2 regions of the Paenibacillus terrisolis genome follow, and region 1 is predicted to be linked to the other one. Evidence: predicted binding sites of a transcription regulator. Region 1 holds the regulator's gene; the other holds the start of a gene.

The links. The regulator Rex, encoded in region 1, represses fermentation and respiration genes when NADH is low (regulators of the CRP and FNR family bind a similar motif). The targets are predictions, from matches to a motif close to TTGTGAAATATTTCACAA.
Region 2: the regulator Rex is predicted to act here: its motif matches at 2,322-2,339, upstream of adhE (bifunctional acetaldehyde-CoA/alcohol dehydrogenase).

The regions. Positions count from the first base shown of each region.
Region 1 is NZ_JBKFGG010000012.1:21,682-29,481, reverse strand. It holds gene ACI48K_RS12360 (hypothetical protein) at 1-386, opposite strand, end outside; gene mraY (phospho-N-acetylmuramoyl-pentapeptide-transferase) at 760-1,713, opposite strand; gene ACI48K_RS12350 (cell wall elongation regulator TseB-like domain-containing protein) at 2,007-2,492, opposite strand; gene ACI48K_RS12345 (amidohydrolase) at 2,559-3,857, opposite strand; gene ACI48K_RS12340 (redox-sensing transcriptional repressor Rex) at 3,847-4,497, opposite strand; gene dinG (ATP-dependent DNA helicase DinG) at 4,540-7,401, opposite strand; gene ACI48K_RS12330 (hypothetical protein) at 7,565-7,800, opposite strand, start outside.
Region 2 is NZ_JBKFGG010000005.1:319,777-327,576, reverse strand. It holds gene adhE (bifunctional acetaldehyde-CoA/alcohol dehydrogenase) at 1-2,171, opposite strand, end outside; gene ACI48K_RS06820 (Crp/Fnr family transcriptional regulator) at 2,615-3,331, shown strand; gene nirD (nitrite reductase small subunit NirD) at 3,673-4,005, opposite strand; gene nirB (nitrite reductase large subunit NirB) at 4,062-6,491, opposite strand; gene ACI48K_RS06805 (hypothetical protein) at 6,675-7,148, opposite strand; gene ACI48K_RS06800 (FAD-dependent oxidoreductase) at 7,563-7,800, opposite strand, start outside.

The DNA.
Region 1 (7,800 bases):
TTCAATGCCGCCGTAATCTCGGTGTATTGCTTGTTTTCCATCGCCTGAGCGACCGGGAACAAAGCATTTTCCCAGAGTTTGTCCAGCTTTGGCGAAGAATGATCCTCCACATCCAGCTTCACCTCTCGGCTGCCGATCAAATGCTCCCCGTCCTTCTCGATTTGCCGTACCAAACTTCCGAGATCCGTACCGGGAGCCAAATCCAATTTCAAACCCATTTCGTTGGGCGATATATTTAGTTGAACGTTCTTCACGCCGTCATATCCATTCACCAGTTTTTCAAGCGGACGTTCGATCGCCCACTGACGATACGTGAACCACCCGCCGAACAGCAGCAAGGCGGACACGACAACACTAATGGCAATTGGTCCAATACGCAGTTTCACGTGATGTCCCCCTTATCTATTCTGAAATCGATCCGATATACACATCGATCTATCTAAATCATATATATCAATGTATATCAAACTTACAAATAAGAGTATATCACATCGTGTATACTATTTCACAAGAAAGTATGGCTATATTTTAAATTTTAAAGAATAAGAGGGAAAGTTTAGAGAACCCGCAGCCATTTTGAAAAGAAGAGCAAATCGAGTGCCTAAGGCTAAACCGGGAATTCCTTTTTGAGGCTGGCGCCGGAAACAAATATAAAAACACACCCCCTGAAACCGGATAACCAACTAAGGATTTTCCGTGTTCTTTGCAAGGATGTGTATCATTACGAGCAAGAGCAAAGCCGTTGCATGATGGCCTTCCTCAGTACAGTACATATTTGTAAAGAATCCAGCATAGACCGACAGACAGCCAGGAAACAAAACCGAAAACGGTTACTATCCGGTTCTCGCTCCAACCGTATTTTAGGCTAAAGTGATAATGAATCGGAGTCATTCGGAACAAACGAAGCTTGGTCCTTTTGTAATACCAGACTTGAAAAATAACCGAGAACTGCTCGGCAAGGTAAACCAAGAAAAGAAGCGGAATTAAGATTTCAACTTTTTCAATGACAACCAAAATAGCGAGAGAACCGCCGATAGCCAGCGATCCGGTATCCCCCATAAACGCTCGGGCCGGGTATATATTGTAAAGAAATAGCCCCAGCAGGCAGCCGATCATAACAAGGCAAAAGGTCTGAACTTCTGGTTTGTCCGAGATGAGAAAAAAGAAAAAATAAGTCGGAATGGCCGTATTGATCAATAATCCGTCCAGGCCATCCGTGAAATTGATCGCATTCGCCGAGCCTACGATAAAGAGCAGCATAACCGCTATGTATAAGAAGACGGGTAAGTGCAGGCTAAACCCACGGAATATCGCGATGTCGCCGGATAATGAGAAAAATCGCATTAAAACCACGAAAAGCATCCCGGTAAATAAAAATTGGAACATCAGCTTCGCTAGTCCGGAAATTCCCGAAGGATTTTGCCACACTGCTTTTTTCAAGTCATCCATAAAACCTACCGAGCTGAATAAAAGAAAGGTTGCGCATAAAAAAATCATGAGCGGAGCCGGATGAAATTGCAGCGAAACCGCGACCCCAATCAGCAACACAAGGCCGGCCATGAGAGGCGTTCCCCGCTTGGCCTGATGGTCGGGAGGCAGCTCTGAACGAATGGGTTGCGTCAGTTTAAGGATGCGCAAAACACGAATAAGCAGTGGCGTGAACATCGCTACCAGCAAAAAGGATAGACCGGATATGCTCAAAATTCCCGACATATCTCCACCGCCTTTAAGTAAATTATGAACCTCCGAAGGATAGGTTTGCCCTCATCAACCAGCAAAAGCGTCTGAGTATCAACCTGTCAGCCTTGTACTAAAATAGTACGTCACTCTAACTCTATAGATGAATCATCGCTATAAATTGTTCGCCAAATTTGTAATTCCATGAATGCCGGTTGATCAACAAACATCAATAACAAAGGAGTTAAGCAACTTATTCTCGATGCCTAACTCCTCGGTCATTGCCATATCCATTTTCAGGCAGCTAAAACGTCTGCTTACCTCGATCCTTACCGATTCGGCAGAGTAAATATCTCATCCAGCGGCTGGCCGGTGGCGAAGTCAAAAAAGCGGTAATAATGATGGTCCTTTTCTTTGTAGAACAGCTGCCACACGAGCTGCTCGTTATAAATGCCCGGCATGAGCCGAACAACCTTGATGCCCGGGAACTGCTCTTTAATGACCGCGCGGATTTGGCTTTCCGACTTGCCTTCGGACATCGGCTTAACGATCGCGTCTTTGCTGTCCCGAAGCCACACCATTTCATCCTGTCCCGACTCGTTTTTGCCTTCCACGACCCAGATCACTTCGTCCCAGACCGACTTCCACACCTGTTTCGCTTCGGTTAGGTCCGTCTCCCGCTTGGCCTCGCGGATAGCGGTGTTCTCGGCTTTCCACGTATCCTCATGAATGTATACATAAAAGCGGTTAAGGCCAATGATCACAAGCAGCAGGAGTATGATCGAGAGCAGGATCCATTTGGTTCTGTTCTTCAACCTTCTCTTCCTTTCCCCTGGTTGACGGCTTAAGCGGAGATCTCTCGGCTCACGTCCCCTCGTTTGCTAGCGGGCGAGCAGCCCTTCAAAAGCCGCCTGGGCCTCGTAACGCACCCGTTCCTCGTCGAGCGTCAGACAGGCGCCATGCTTGATCACCTGTTTGCCGTTGACCCATACATGTTCAACATCCTTCGGGCTCGCCGAGTAGACGATATGGGAAATAAAATCGATCTTCGGTATGAAATGGGCCTGCTCCGTGTTAACGGCGATAAAGTCCGCTTTCATGCCCGCGGCCAGTTTCCCTGTATTGGGCAGGAACACCGACTTTGCGCCGTACTCCGTTCCCATCTTGAGCGCTTCTATGGCAGGCACAGCGGTAGGGTCACCGGAAACGCCTTTGTGGATCAAAGCCGCCAGGCGAATCTCCTCGATCATATCGAGGTTGTTATTGCTTGCCGCGCCGTCCGTCCCAAGGGAGACGACGACCCCTTTTTGCAGCAGTTCCGGCACACGGGCAACCCCGCTCGCAAGCTTCAAATTGCTGCCCGGATTATGGGAAATGGCCACGTCATGCGCAGCCAGAATCTCAATTTCCTCATCGGTCAAATGCACCGCATGGGCAAGCAGCGTCGGCCGTGAGAACATCCCGAGATTCAGCAGGTGCTGGACCGGACGAACACCGTAATCGGCCACGTTTTGCTCCACTTCCGCCCTCGTTTCGGACATATGCGTATGCATCGGCAGGTCGAGATCATGCGCCGCCTGTACAAACTTTTCGATATAATCCGGCGGGCAAGTGTAGGGAGCGTGCGGCGACAGCATCGTTGTGATTCGGCCGTCCGCTTTGCCGTTCCAATTCACCGCAAAATCGACCGCTTCCTTCAGCTTCATGTCCTGCACGTCCGGCGGGCACAACCCAATCGCTCCGCGCATCAATACGCCGCGAATTCCGGATTCTTCCACCACTTTGGCCACTTCATCCATGTGATCGTACATATCGAGGAAGGTCGTCGTTCCGCCCTTCAGCATTTCCAGGACGGACAGCGCCGTCCCGGCATGCACGTCGCTTGCGGTAAACTTGGCTTCCATCGGCCATACTTTCTCCTGAAGCCAAGTTTGCAGCACCATATCGTCCCCGTAACCGCGAAGCAGCGACATCGCCGCATGGCCGTGAGTGTTGATCAGACCGGGCAGGAACAACAGGCCTTTTCCGTCAAAGGTCTCTGCGCCTTCCACGCCTTCCGGGCGCTGCTCCCCAATGTACGTAATCATATCGCCTTCAACCAGCATATATCCGTGAATCACGGGACGACCTTCGTCCAAAACGGCGAAGGTCCCGTTTTTAATTAACCACTTACGACTCATAAACGGCTTGTTCCTTTCCATTTTCCAAATAATACGCCAAGCTGAGCAGATCCGTCGTAAAATCGGCCGCGTGAATTCTTACTTCCGACGGCACTTTCAGGATCGTTGGCGCGAAGTTGAGAATCGCTCCGATTCCGGCGGCAACCAGCTGATCCGCAACGCGTTGAGCTTCAAAATCCGGCACGGTGATAATCCCAATGCGCACATGCTTCTCGCGAACCGTTTCAACGAGCTCATCGATCGGCTGAATCGTAATGTTGTTGATCTGCTTGCCGATTTTGGCCGGAGAAGCGTCGAACACCGCTACGATTTTCATATTGTCCTTCAGATAAGCATTATAATTGGAAAGCGCCTGACCAAGATTACCGGCACCCACCAAAGCTACGTTGATTTGCTGGTCCAGATTTAAGATTTGCTGGATTTTTTCGATCAGATAAGCCACATCGTAACCGATGCCCTTGCGTCCGAAATCGCCGAAATAAGCGAGATCCTTGCGAATTTGCGCCGGATTGAGATCCAGCTTCTGGCCCAGTTCCTGCGAGGATACCGTTGGCACCTCGCGACGGCTCAATTCATTTAAAAAACGCAGATATACCGGCAATCTTCGAACAACGGCATCGGAAATTTTATCAGATTTCATACATTTTTCCCCCTCATTTGGCGCGAGTATGAACCGCAAAGCTTATTGCGGCTCACCGGCATTGAGCCATTCCGAAATGCGCGGAACCATTTGCCCGAGGGGCATATGCTCCATCTTCGGTCCGGGTAAAGAATATAAAAAATACTTTCCGTAGTAGGATTCCAAGATGCGGGTATCATAAACAACCACGATGCCGCGATCCTGCGACGAGCGGACAAGCCGGCCGAATCCCTGCTTGAAGCGGATGACCGCCTGCGGCACGGACAGCTTCATAAAAGGATTTTTCTTCTCCCGCTGAAGCCGTTCGCTCTTCGCCTCCACGAGCGGATGGTTGGGGGGCTGGAAGGGCAGACGGACAATGGCCAGGCTCGTCAAAGCTTCGCCGGGGATATCGACCCCTTCCCAAAAACTGCTGGTGCCAAGCAGCACGGATGCGTTTTGGCCTTGGAAACGGCGGGTCAGCTTGGTGCGGCTGCCGCTGTCCATCCCTTGACCGATGACGGTAATACCTTGCTCCGACAAAAGGTCCTTTAGTGGATCGTATACCTGCCTCAGCATGCGGTAAGAAGTAAACAGCACCAGCATGCGTCCCTGCGTAGCGACAGCCGTATCCGCCAGCGATCGCACCAGCGTACTGACGAAATGATCGTCTCCCACGCTTCCCTTGACGCTTGGGAAGTCCCGCGGGATGACCAGCAGCGCCTGATCCCGGTAGTTAAACGGCGAAGGGAGCATCGATGTCAACAGCCTGTCTTCGGAGGCAGCCTCCGTTAGTCCCAACTGCTCAATCATATATTGAAACGATTTATCGACGGAAAGAGTTGCCGAAGTCATCACAACGCTTTTTTTCTTGTCGAAAAAATACTCCTTCAGCTGAGCGCTTACATCGATCGGCACGGCGTAAATTTGCAGCGAGCGGCTGCGGTAATTCCCGTTTCCTTCGATCCAATATACCGTTTCTTCATTCTCCAGCTTCATAAAGAAGCGCAGCGACTCGCGTTCGCTCGCCAAATCCTTGAACAATCCGCTGATATCCGTTAACAGGCTTTCGGAGCCGAAATCGTCCTGCTCTTCCCGGATCTGGCTCAGCATCCGTTCTCCCTGGCGAAGCACGTCTCCGAGCGTGACGTAAATCTGATTCTCCAGCGCCGCAAGCGAATCCCAGTCCTTGGGCTTCTTATGCGGAAGCAGCCGGTAAACGAATTGTCCCGGGTCGCCCGGAGCGGCGTCGCTCCGCTCCGGCATTAGCGCGAAGAGCAGATCGCTCAGCTTGTCCCAGCTCTCCTTCACATCCACCAGCGAGGGATAAATATTGTCGATGACGGAACACCACTGGAGCGAATTTTCATTTGCCGCGCTTTGTAGCGCCATTCTAAGATTAGCCAACTGCCCTGTTTTGCTGTCCTTGAACAGCCGGGTCAACGTGTGAACGACCGTAAAATATTTCATATGAAGGCCAAGATGCTTGCCGGCCACATCTTCCAGATGATGCGCTTCGTCGATCACCAGCCGCTCGTAGCCGGGCAAAAGCTGATGTCCCGCCTGAATGTCCGTAAACAATTTAGAATGGTTCGTAATGACCACATCCGCAACCCCGGCTTCATGCTTGGCCCTATGGTAGAAGCACTTGCGGAACCACGGGCAATTGCGGCCCAGGCACGAATCCGATTCGCTCGCAACCGTTTCCCAAAAATCGCCGCCGCGGTTTCCCAGGTTGAGCTCTTCGTCGTCCCCGTTTTCCGTTTGCGTCAGCCACACAATCATTTGCGCGGCCGTCATCACCTCTTCTTTTGGCGTCGCAAAATCCCTTTTGTTAACTTTATGTTCAAATTTGCGCAAGCACAAATAATGCTGCCTTCCTTTAAACACCGCCGCCCGAAACGGAAAAGGAACCGCTTCCGTCAAAAGCGGAACATCCCTCTCCCTTAGCTGTTCCTGAAGATTGATGGTGTGCGTGCTGATCATGACCTTCTCGTCGTTTTTGACGCTGTGATAAATGGCGGGCAGAAGATAGCCGAGCGATTTTCCCGTTCCGGTACCGGCTTCCACCAGCAGATGCTTATCTTCGGCAAACGCCTGCATCACTTCTTCCAGCATCATGTTCTGCGCTTCGCGCTCTTCGTATTGGGGCAGTCTTTCTTTAAGCCGTTCCCGCACCTGCTCCATGAATTGTCCGAAGCTTAGGTCTTCCAGCGGATTGTAAGCCGCAGGATCCCGGGGAGGTTCGATATCCAGCCAATCTTCTACGCGCAAGGCGAACTGGCGATAGTAGGTAAACCCGGCGGCGTTCGGCTCGGTTTCCTGCTCCTTAAGCTGAACCATGGCGTCAAAAAACCAGCCCAAATCGCTGTCTTCCCCAGCGAACAGATTGGATAACCGCTGCAGAGTCAGCAAGGGCAGACCGGATATTTCCTCAAGACATTTGAGGAAAATCAACGCTGTTGCAAGTGCGTCGCTGTCCGCCTGATGAGGACGTTCATGCTGCACTTCGAACTCCGAGGCGACAAGGCCAAGCTGGTAAGAAGTCAGCGAAGGAAACAGGATTTTCAAAAAATCCATTGTATCTAGGATACGTCCAGTAAAGGGCAGATATCCCGTTTTATCTAAAGCGCTCTGCAAATAGTTGAAATCAAAGGCTACGTTATGGCCAACGAGAACAACATCGTCGAGGAGCGGAACCATCTCCATCATCACATCGTCCAAACCCGGGGCATCTTTGACGTCGTCTTCGGTGATCCCCGTAAGCCCCGTTATGAACGGGGGAATCGGAATACCCGGATTGACAAAGGAATGATACACTTGGGAGACGGTTAAATCTGGTTCTATAATGGCAAGCCCAACCTGAATGATTTCATCGGTGGACTGGTTACCCGTCGTTTCGAAATCGAGTACAGCATATTTCATTGCGCTCATAAGTCCCTTTCATTCCATTCTCAATTATCAGCATAACAGAAGAATGACAATTTGAAAATTGATGGGGGAAGAATATGTAATTATAATCACAAAAGAAAAGCAATGCGCCCGCTCCGTTGAGCGGAAAAACGCATTGCTTCTAGGGCAGATGATTTTACAATAATGAAGTCAGTTCATTGCCATAATACAGCTTCCCGGAACTATGCATACAGGCCTCCAAATTGGCCAAAGGTTCGGGAAGGGACGGATCGCTTTGATGGGCCAGCATGAAATATTCCTTTGCTTTGGCGCGGATTCCTTTCTGGGCTTCGATGCAACCCAAAGCGTTGTAAATGATGGAACGAAGCCTTTTGCTGGTAGCCGTTCCAAGCACGCGCTGAAACTGAACCG
Region 2 (7,800 bases), on a different contig from region 1:
AATGCGTTGGCAAATGCCATACCGGCAAGTGTCGATGCGTTATGCATTTTTTCACGTGCCAGTTTGTCGGCTTGCAATGCCGATTTTTCCAGCCATTCGAACACGAGTTGGATCGCTTTGATCGCGAGACCGTCCGTGTAGTCGTTAGCCATTACCGAAACATAAGCTTCGATGGCGTGAGTCAGAACGTCCATACCGGTGTCGGCAACGGCCGCTTTCGGCAAACTGTATACGAACTCAGGGTCGATAATTGCAACGTCCGGAGTCAACTCGTAGTCAGCCAAAGGATATTTGGTGTTGCCGTTGGTTTTGTCGGTAATAACCGCGAACGAGGTTACTTCCGAACCTGTACCCGAAGTCGTAGGGATCGCAACGAATTTCGCTTTTTGACCCAGACGAGGGAATTTGTAAATCCGTTTGCGGATATCCATGAATTTTTGCTTCAGGTTGTGGAAATCGGTTTCCGGATATTCATAGAACAGCCACATGCCCTTCGCGGCGTCCATTGGCGAGCCCCCGCCGAGTGCGATGATGCAGTCCGGCTGGAATCTTTCCATCAATTCTCTACCGCGTTCAACTGTCGTTGTCGATGGATCCGGTTCAACGTCCGAGAATACTTCGATCGCTACCGGAGTTTGGCGCTCACGCAGATAATGTTCTACTCTTTCAACATATCCGAGTTTCACCATCACAGGGTCGGTAACAATCAGGACACGCGTGATATCAGGCATTTTGGCAAGATATTGAGTCGCGCCTTTTTCGAAGTAGATCTTGTTCGGTACTTTAAACCATTGCATATTCACGGTACGACGGTTCACCCTTTTCACGTTGATCAGATTGATAGCCGTTACGTTCGACGATGTCGAGTTGCGTCCGTAAGATCCGCAGCCCAGAGTCAGCGATGGCAGGTTCGTATTGTAGATATCGCCGATACCGCCTTGCGAAGAAGGTTGGTTTACCAGGATACGGCAGGTAGGCATAGCATCGGAATATTTTTGAATGATTTCTTCATTGTTCGAATGGATGACCGAAGAGTGACCCATGCCGCCGAATTGAACAACTTCCAGAGCGCGTTCGATGCCTTGATCCGCATTTTTCACTTTGTAGCATGCCAGCACAGGGCTCAGTTTTTCGGCGGAAAGCGGAAATTTCGGACCTACGCCTTCGATTTCAGCAACCAGAATTTTCGTTCCGGCCGGAACGTCGATCCCGCACATTTCGGCGATCTTTGTAGCCGATTGGCCAACAATCGCCGGGTTCACCGCGCATTTATCGGCAATGATTGCGCCTGCGGTCAATTTTGCAGCTTCGTCTTTATTCACGAAGTAGCAGCCGTTGGCGATCATTTTCTTTTTCACTTGGTCGAAGATCGGTTCTTCAATAATAACCGCTTGTTCGGAAGCGCAGATCATGCCGTTATCAAACGTTTTGGAGAGAATCAGGTCGTTCACCGCTTGGTCCAGATCGGCAGTCTTTTCAATGAAGCAAGGCACGTTACCAGGGCCTACGCCGAGAGCCGGTTTGCCGCAGCTGTAAGCCGCTTTAACCATAGCGGATCCGCCGGTTGCCAGGATACAGGCAATGTCTTTATGATTCATCAAAGCGTTTGTACGATCCATCGACGGATTTTCGATCCATTGGATGCAGTCCGCAGGAGCGCCATGCTTAACGGCAGCTTCGAGCAGGATTTTCGCAGCTTCGGTGCTGCAAGATTGGGCGGATGGATGGAATCCGAAAATGATCGGGTTGCGAGTTTTGATCGCGATCAGAGATTTGAAGATCGTTGTCGAAGTCGGGTTGGTTACCGGAGTAATCCCCATGATGATGCCGACCGGTTCCGCGATTTTTTGGAAGTTGTCGTAAGAGTTGTCTTCGATCACGCCTACCGTCTTATCGTTCTTGATGCTGTGGAAAATGTACTCGGTTGCGAACATGTTCTTGATGATCTTGTCTTCATATACGCCGCGACCCGTTTCTTCGATTGCCAGTTTCGCGAGGTGCATATGCTTGTCAAGCCCCGCCAAAGCCATCGCTTGCACAATGTTGTCGATTTGCTCTTGATCCATGTTCATGAAAGCTTCGGATGCTTTTTTCGCCTTGTCGATCAAGCCTTGGATGTAATCTTCTGCAGTTGGCTGAACTTTCGTCACCACTTCGTTCTTAACGGCCATTTCTCTCATCCTCCTAAGATTTAGAAAGGTTCAAACCAGTAAGCGTGAAGGAAAATTGTAATAGTGAAAATTTTCACTTACTTGTCTGCCCTTACGAAGCTTTGCGCTTCTCTTTATGGATTTATCATAGCATACGGGTCTTAACTTGTATAGTGAATTTTTTCACATACTTTAAATAAAGTGAAAATTTTTCACTTGCCATGTGTTTTTTTTCAATTATACTTTACATGTGGAGAAAGGCATGGCAGAATTTTGACGAAATCCAAAAAACGCTGTCGTTCCTTGTCTAATACCCTACTTTAGCAAGTTACAAAGTGAATTTAGTCACAATGTTGAAATTTCGACACTTTTTCAGGCTTAAGAGCCACCCCAAAATCAAATAATCGTTATATAATTAATTTAAAATTTTCAGAAAAATTTGGAGTACAAAGGGGAAATCAATGATGAGTGAAATCGTAAATGCCACCCTGCCCCGCGGCAACACCAGCTGTTTTACAGAGCAAAACTTCAACCGCCTTCTCGTCACCATGAAAGACAAAGCATATCCTGAGGGGACGCATTTGTTCTGGGAAGGTGATTTTTCCGATAAACTGTTTTATATCAAACGCGGTCGCGTGAAACTGACGAAATCGACCGACGAAGGCAAGGAACTGATTTTGTACATGTATGGACGTGGAGACATGGTCGGCCAAGCCGATCCGTTCTTCAGCACCAAACACAGCTTTACCGCGGAAGTGATCGAAGACAGCGAAATCGGCGTCATCGAGCAAAAAGATCTCGAAATCATGATCTGCCAGCATTGCGATTTCGCCATCGACTTCATGAAATGGATGGGAATCCATCACCGCTTAACTCAAACGAAATTCCGCGATTTAATGATGTACGGCAAACCGGGCGCTCTCTGCTCCACGCTGATCCGCCTCAGCAACACGTATGGCGAACAGCATGGCGATACGGTTCTGATCAACAAAAAGATTACGCACACCGACTTGTCGAACATGATCGGCGCCACACGCGAAAGTGTTAACCGTATGCTCAGCGATTTGCGGAAAAAAGATGCCCTGGAATATGAAAACGGGATGATTGTGATCAAAGACCTTGTGATGCTGCAGGACATCTGTCACTGCGAGCTGTGCCCAAATGAAATTTGCCGGATCTGACGTACGGAATTCGCGTCATTTCCGGGGGTGCCTATAGCAAAACCGTCCTCGGAAGCGAATGGACGGTTTTTTGCTGTGCCTATGTATGGTAGTGTTAGTGAGCGAACTCTAAACTTTGGCGTGTTGGGAAGCCATGCCTATGGGGCATCAGCCGCTGTTAAAGCCGTGTTCCTGCGTGAATTTATATTGGATTGGAACACGGCTTTAAAGGCGGCCCGTATACTTTTCGCCCATAGGCCCGGCCTCTTCTGTGCAACTGTGAGGAAACCGCAGCGCTTGAAAGGCGCCATATCCGCAGCGCCCCAGAAGCGATCGCCTCACCATTTATCGCATTGATCCAATCAAAAATCGGCGATCCACACCTGTCCTTCTTCCACCTTTACCGGGAATACCGGAACCTGACCATTGTCGGGGGCCTGAACCGATCCCGTAGTTAAATCGATTTTCCAATCGTGCAGCGGATCATACAGGTAATGCCCTGATACGATTCCCTCTGCCAACGGCCCGCCCTTCGGATGCGGACTTTGGTTCAGCACCGCAAATACCCGGCCGTCCGAAACGCGAAAAACCGCCACCTGCCGGCCGCTGAGATCGACAACCCGGCCGATTTGCACCAAAAATTCCTCCAAAGCTCCCGCCAGACGATAGATTTCTTTGCCTATTTCACTGCTCATGCGCCGTTTTCTCCCTTCCGTTCTTTCGTCATGCACCATACTTCCTTCAAACGCCTTTACAGCCGTTCGCCCATTTCAAGGCTGTGAAACATTTTGCCGCTACCGGGCTCGTCTTGCAGCATCTTTTTCCAGGGATCGGACACTTGCTTCAAAGCAAATTCGATCCGTTCCGCCAATGCTTTACGGGCTTCAGAATCGTCCACGACAACCGATTTGATGTGCTCCAAACCGAGCCGCTCCACCCACTCCGAGGTTCTTTCCAGGTAATTTCCCGTTTCCCGGTAATACTGCATAATGGCTCCGCACAGCTCAATAAGTTCTTCGTCGGTTTTTACTTTGCAGAGCGAGTCGGCAAGGCGCGCCTTAATTCCTCCGTTGCCGCCGATAAAAATCTCCCATCCGCCGTCGTTGCCTACGATGCCAATGTCCTTCGTACACGACTCGGCGCAGTTGCGCGGACAGCCGTTGACCGCCATTTTGAATTTGGCCGGAAAATCAAGCCGTTCGAATTTGCGTTCCAACAGCGCGCCCATTCCCATCGAATCCTGAGTGCCGAAGCGGCAGAACTGCGAGCCTACACAGGTTTTAACGGTGCGCAGCGATTTGGCGTATGCATACCCGGACGGCATAGCGAGCTCTTCCCACACCTTCGGAAGATCCTCTTTTTTCACTCCGATCAAATCCAGCCGTTGCCCGCCTGTGACTTTGACGACTTTGACATCATATTTCAGCGATACGTCGGCGATTTTCTTCAAATCCTCCGGCGTCGTCACACCGCCGTACATCCGCGGAACGACGGTATAGGTTCCGTCTTTCTGAATATTGGCGTTCATGCGCTCGTTGACGAAACGCGATTCTTTCTCGTCCTCGTGGGTATCCGGGTAAATCATCCCGAGATAATAGTTGATCGCCGGGCGGCATTTGGAACAGCCCTCCGGCTGAGTCCAGCCAAGGACGTTCATCACTTCCTTGGTCGTCCGCAAGCCTTTGGCATTGATCTCTGCAACGATCTCATCCCGGCCAAGCGTCGTGCAGCCGCAGATTCCCTGTTTGGCCGCCGACTTGAATCCGTCGCCAAGCACATACTGCAAAATCTGCTCGACAACCGGTTTACAGCCGCCGCAGGAACGGGTCGCCCCGGTGCAAGCCTTGATCTCGTCCACCGTGGTCAATCCCTGATTGGTGATAACGTCCACGATCGTGCCTTTCGTTACGCCGTTGCAGCCGCAAACAATTTCGTCATCGGGCATCGTTTCCACCGATTTTTCTTTTTTCCCGGCGGTACATCCCGAACCCATCAAGGAAGCATAGAGTTCATCCGTCATCTCGGCGTTTTGCCGGATCAGCTTCTGCAGCTCGGCCGAATCGGAAATATCGCCAAACAGCACGGCCCCAACCAGATGATTGTCCTTCAGCAATATTTTCTTGTACATGCGTTTCCAATCGTCTTTGCTGCTGATCATCGTGTGCTCGGGTCCATCGATAAATTCTCCGGTGGAGAACACATCCACCCCGGAAATTTTGAGCTTGGTCGAAACGACCGATCCTTCATACGGAGTTGTCTCCACACCGCTGATATGCTTCGCCAGAACCATGCCTTGCTCAAATAAAGGCGCTACGAGCCCATAGCACACTCCCCGGTGCTCGGCACATTCCCCAACCGCATAAACGTTTTCCATAGAGGTTTGCATATAATCGTTCACCGAAATTCCCCGGCCTGTTTCAATACCGCTTTCTTTCGCCACCGCGATGTTTGGCTTGATACCGACGGCCATGACGACAAATTCGGCTTCCAGCGCCGTGTCGTCGGCAAACCGGAGCCCACTGACCCGCGAATCGCCAAGCAGTTCGACAGTCTGAGCGCCCATTTTGAATTTGATCCCTTGCCGTTCAAGTTCGGCCTGCAGCATGGACGACGCTTGACGATCCAACTGGCGCTCCATCAAATCTTCCATCAAATGGACTACGGTTACGTCCATTCCCAGTTCGACAAGTCCTTTGGCCGCTTCCAGTCCAAGCAATCCCCCACCGATGACGGCTGCCTTCCTGCAGGTTTTGGCTGCTTCCAACATGCTTTGGCAGTCGGCGATATCGCGGAAGCCTACGACACCTTCTTTATCGCTGCCCGGGATCGGAAGAATAAACGAATTGGACCCGGTTGCGATCAGCACTTTGTCATAAGGCACTCGCATACCGTTATCCGCCAAGACTTCTTTTGCCGATTCATCGATTTTTATCGCCGCAGTTCCTGTGTGAAGCGTAATCCCGTTGTCACGGTACCAGTTCAGATCATTCAGTACGATATCATCCAGCGTTTTGCTGCCTTCCAGTACGTAAGAGAGCATAATCCGGTTATAGTTCGGGTACGGTTCGCTTCCGAACACGGTAATATCGTATTTCGAGCTTAACTTTAAAATCTGCTCTACGGCGCTGATTCCCGCCATGCCGTTGCCGATCACCACAAGCTTTTCTTTGTCTATTCCCATTGTCAGTAGTGCCTCCTTCAGTATAGGCTTATTCCTATCGATAAAAGCTGCGCCATCCTATACCGAAAGTGTACCTATCAAAACAGGAGCCATTTGTGATTCCAGGCACTTTAAATGTGAATGAATTCACAAGAATTGTCGAAATCATTTTCCATTCCTATTGAAAAAAATACAAAATTTTGCTCAAGGTTTCGCCCGGCCGGGAACTTCCGCTTTGCTCTGCCCACTGCCGCCCGTTTTCACATAAACCAAAATGACATCACCCGCCTGAAGGGGAGTATTCCATTTTGCCGGCGGCAGTTCCCGTTCATTCAGCTTAACGCCCCATCCCAACGCGGAATCCAGCGAAACGCTGCCTACCGACTCGATCGCGTCCTCTTCCGCAGTCAGCACAACGGTCCCGCTGCTTATTAATGCATCCCTTACGGTATTTCCGTCCATGTAATCGAAGCGGAGGCTGCGCGTCATATCGGGAACGAAAAAACCTCCGTCAATATCCAAAGTTATTTCCGGCTTCTCGGCCTGGACCTGCTTTTTCATCGCTTCCGGAGGCATCTGGCTTGGAATCGGCTGATCTTTTGCGCAGGCGGTACAAATCCACACCATCATTAATGTCATAACAATCCATAATTTTGTGTTTGCGCTCATTGCCGCCACTGCCTTTCCTCCGGTGAGTGTTGTTTTTGCCGCCAGTTGCGTTTTCGCTTAATCCCATTTTCCCTTAGGGGGATTAAGAATATTCCAAATGCCGCCGTAAAAACTTGTCAGGGCGCAAAAGAGGCCTCCCCTAAAGCGGGAAGGCCTCCTTAACGTCTAACTATATAAATTGAATCAAAGATTGAATACGTATAACGGCAGCCGTGTGAAATATTCTTTCGATCGCTATTGTTCCCGGATTTCATGGATTTATTTAATTCAAATGGAGTGACATCCGGTCACAAAGGCGAACGAAGCCTATGCTTAAAGGTGCAGCTTTCTTTCAGAAAGCTTTTCGCTTCTGCCAGAACATTTCACACTCTTGCCAAGCTACTTTTTCATGGATTCAACTTATATAGACGTTATTTGTCTTATTTATTTAAGTATGTCGTGATCCACGTAACGCTCGCCATTAAGTTCACTAATCAGTTCGATGGCCACCTTCGCGCCGTCTCCGGCGGTGATGATCGTATGGACGCTGACTCCGGCTACAGTTCCCGCAGCCCAAATCCGCGGCTTGCTTGTATGTCCAAATTCGTCGGTAGCGATTACATTTTTGATCCGCGGTTCCCGGCCTTCCTTCAATTCCAGCCCGATATGGCCGGCAAGCTCG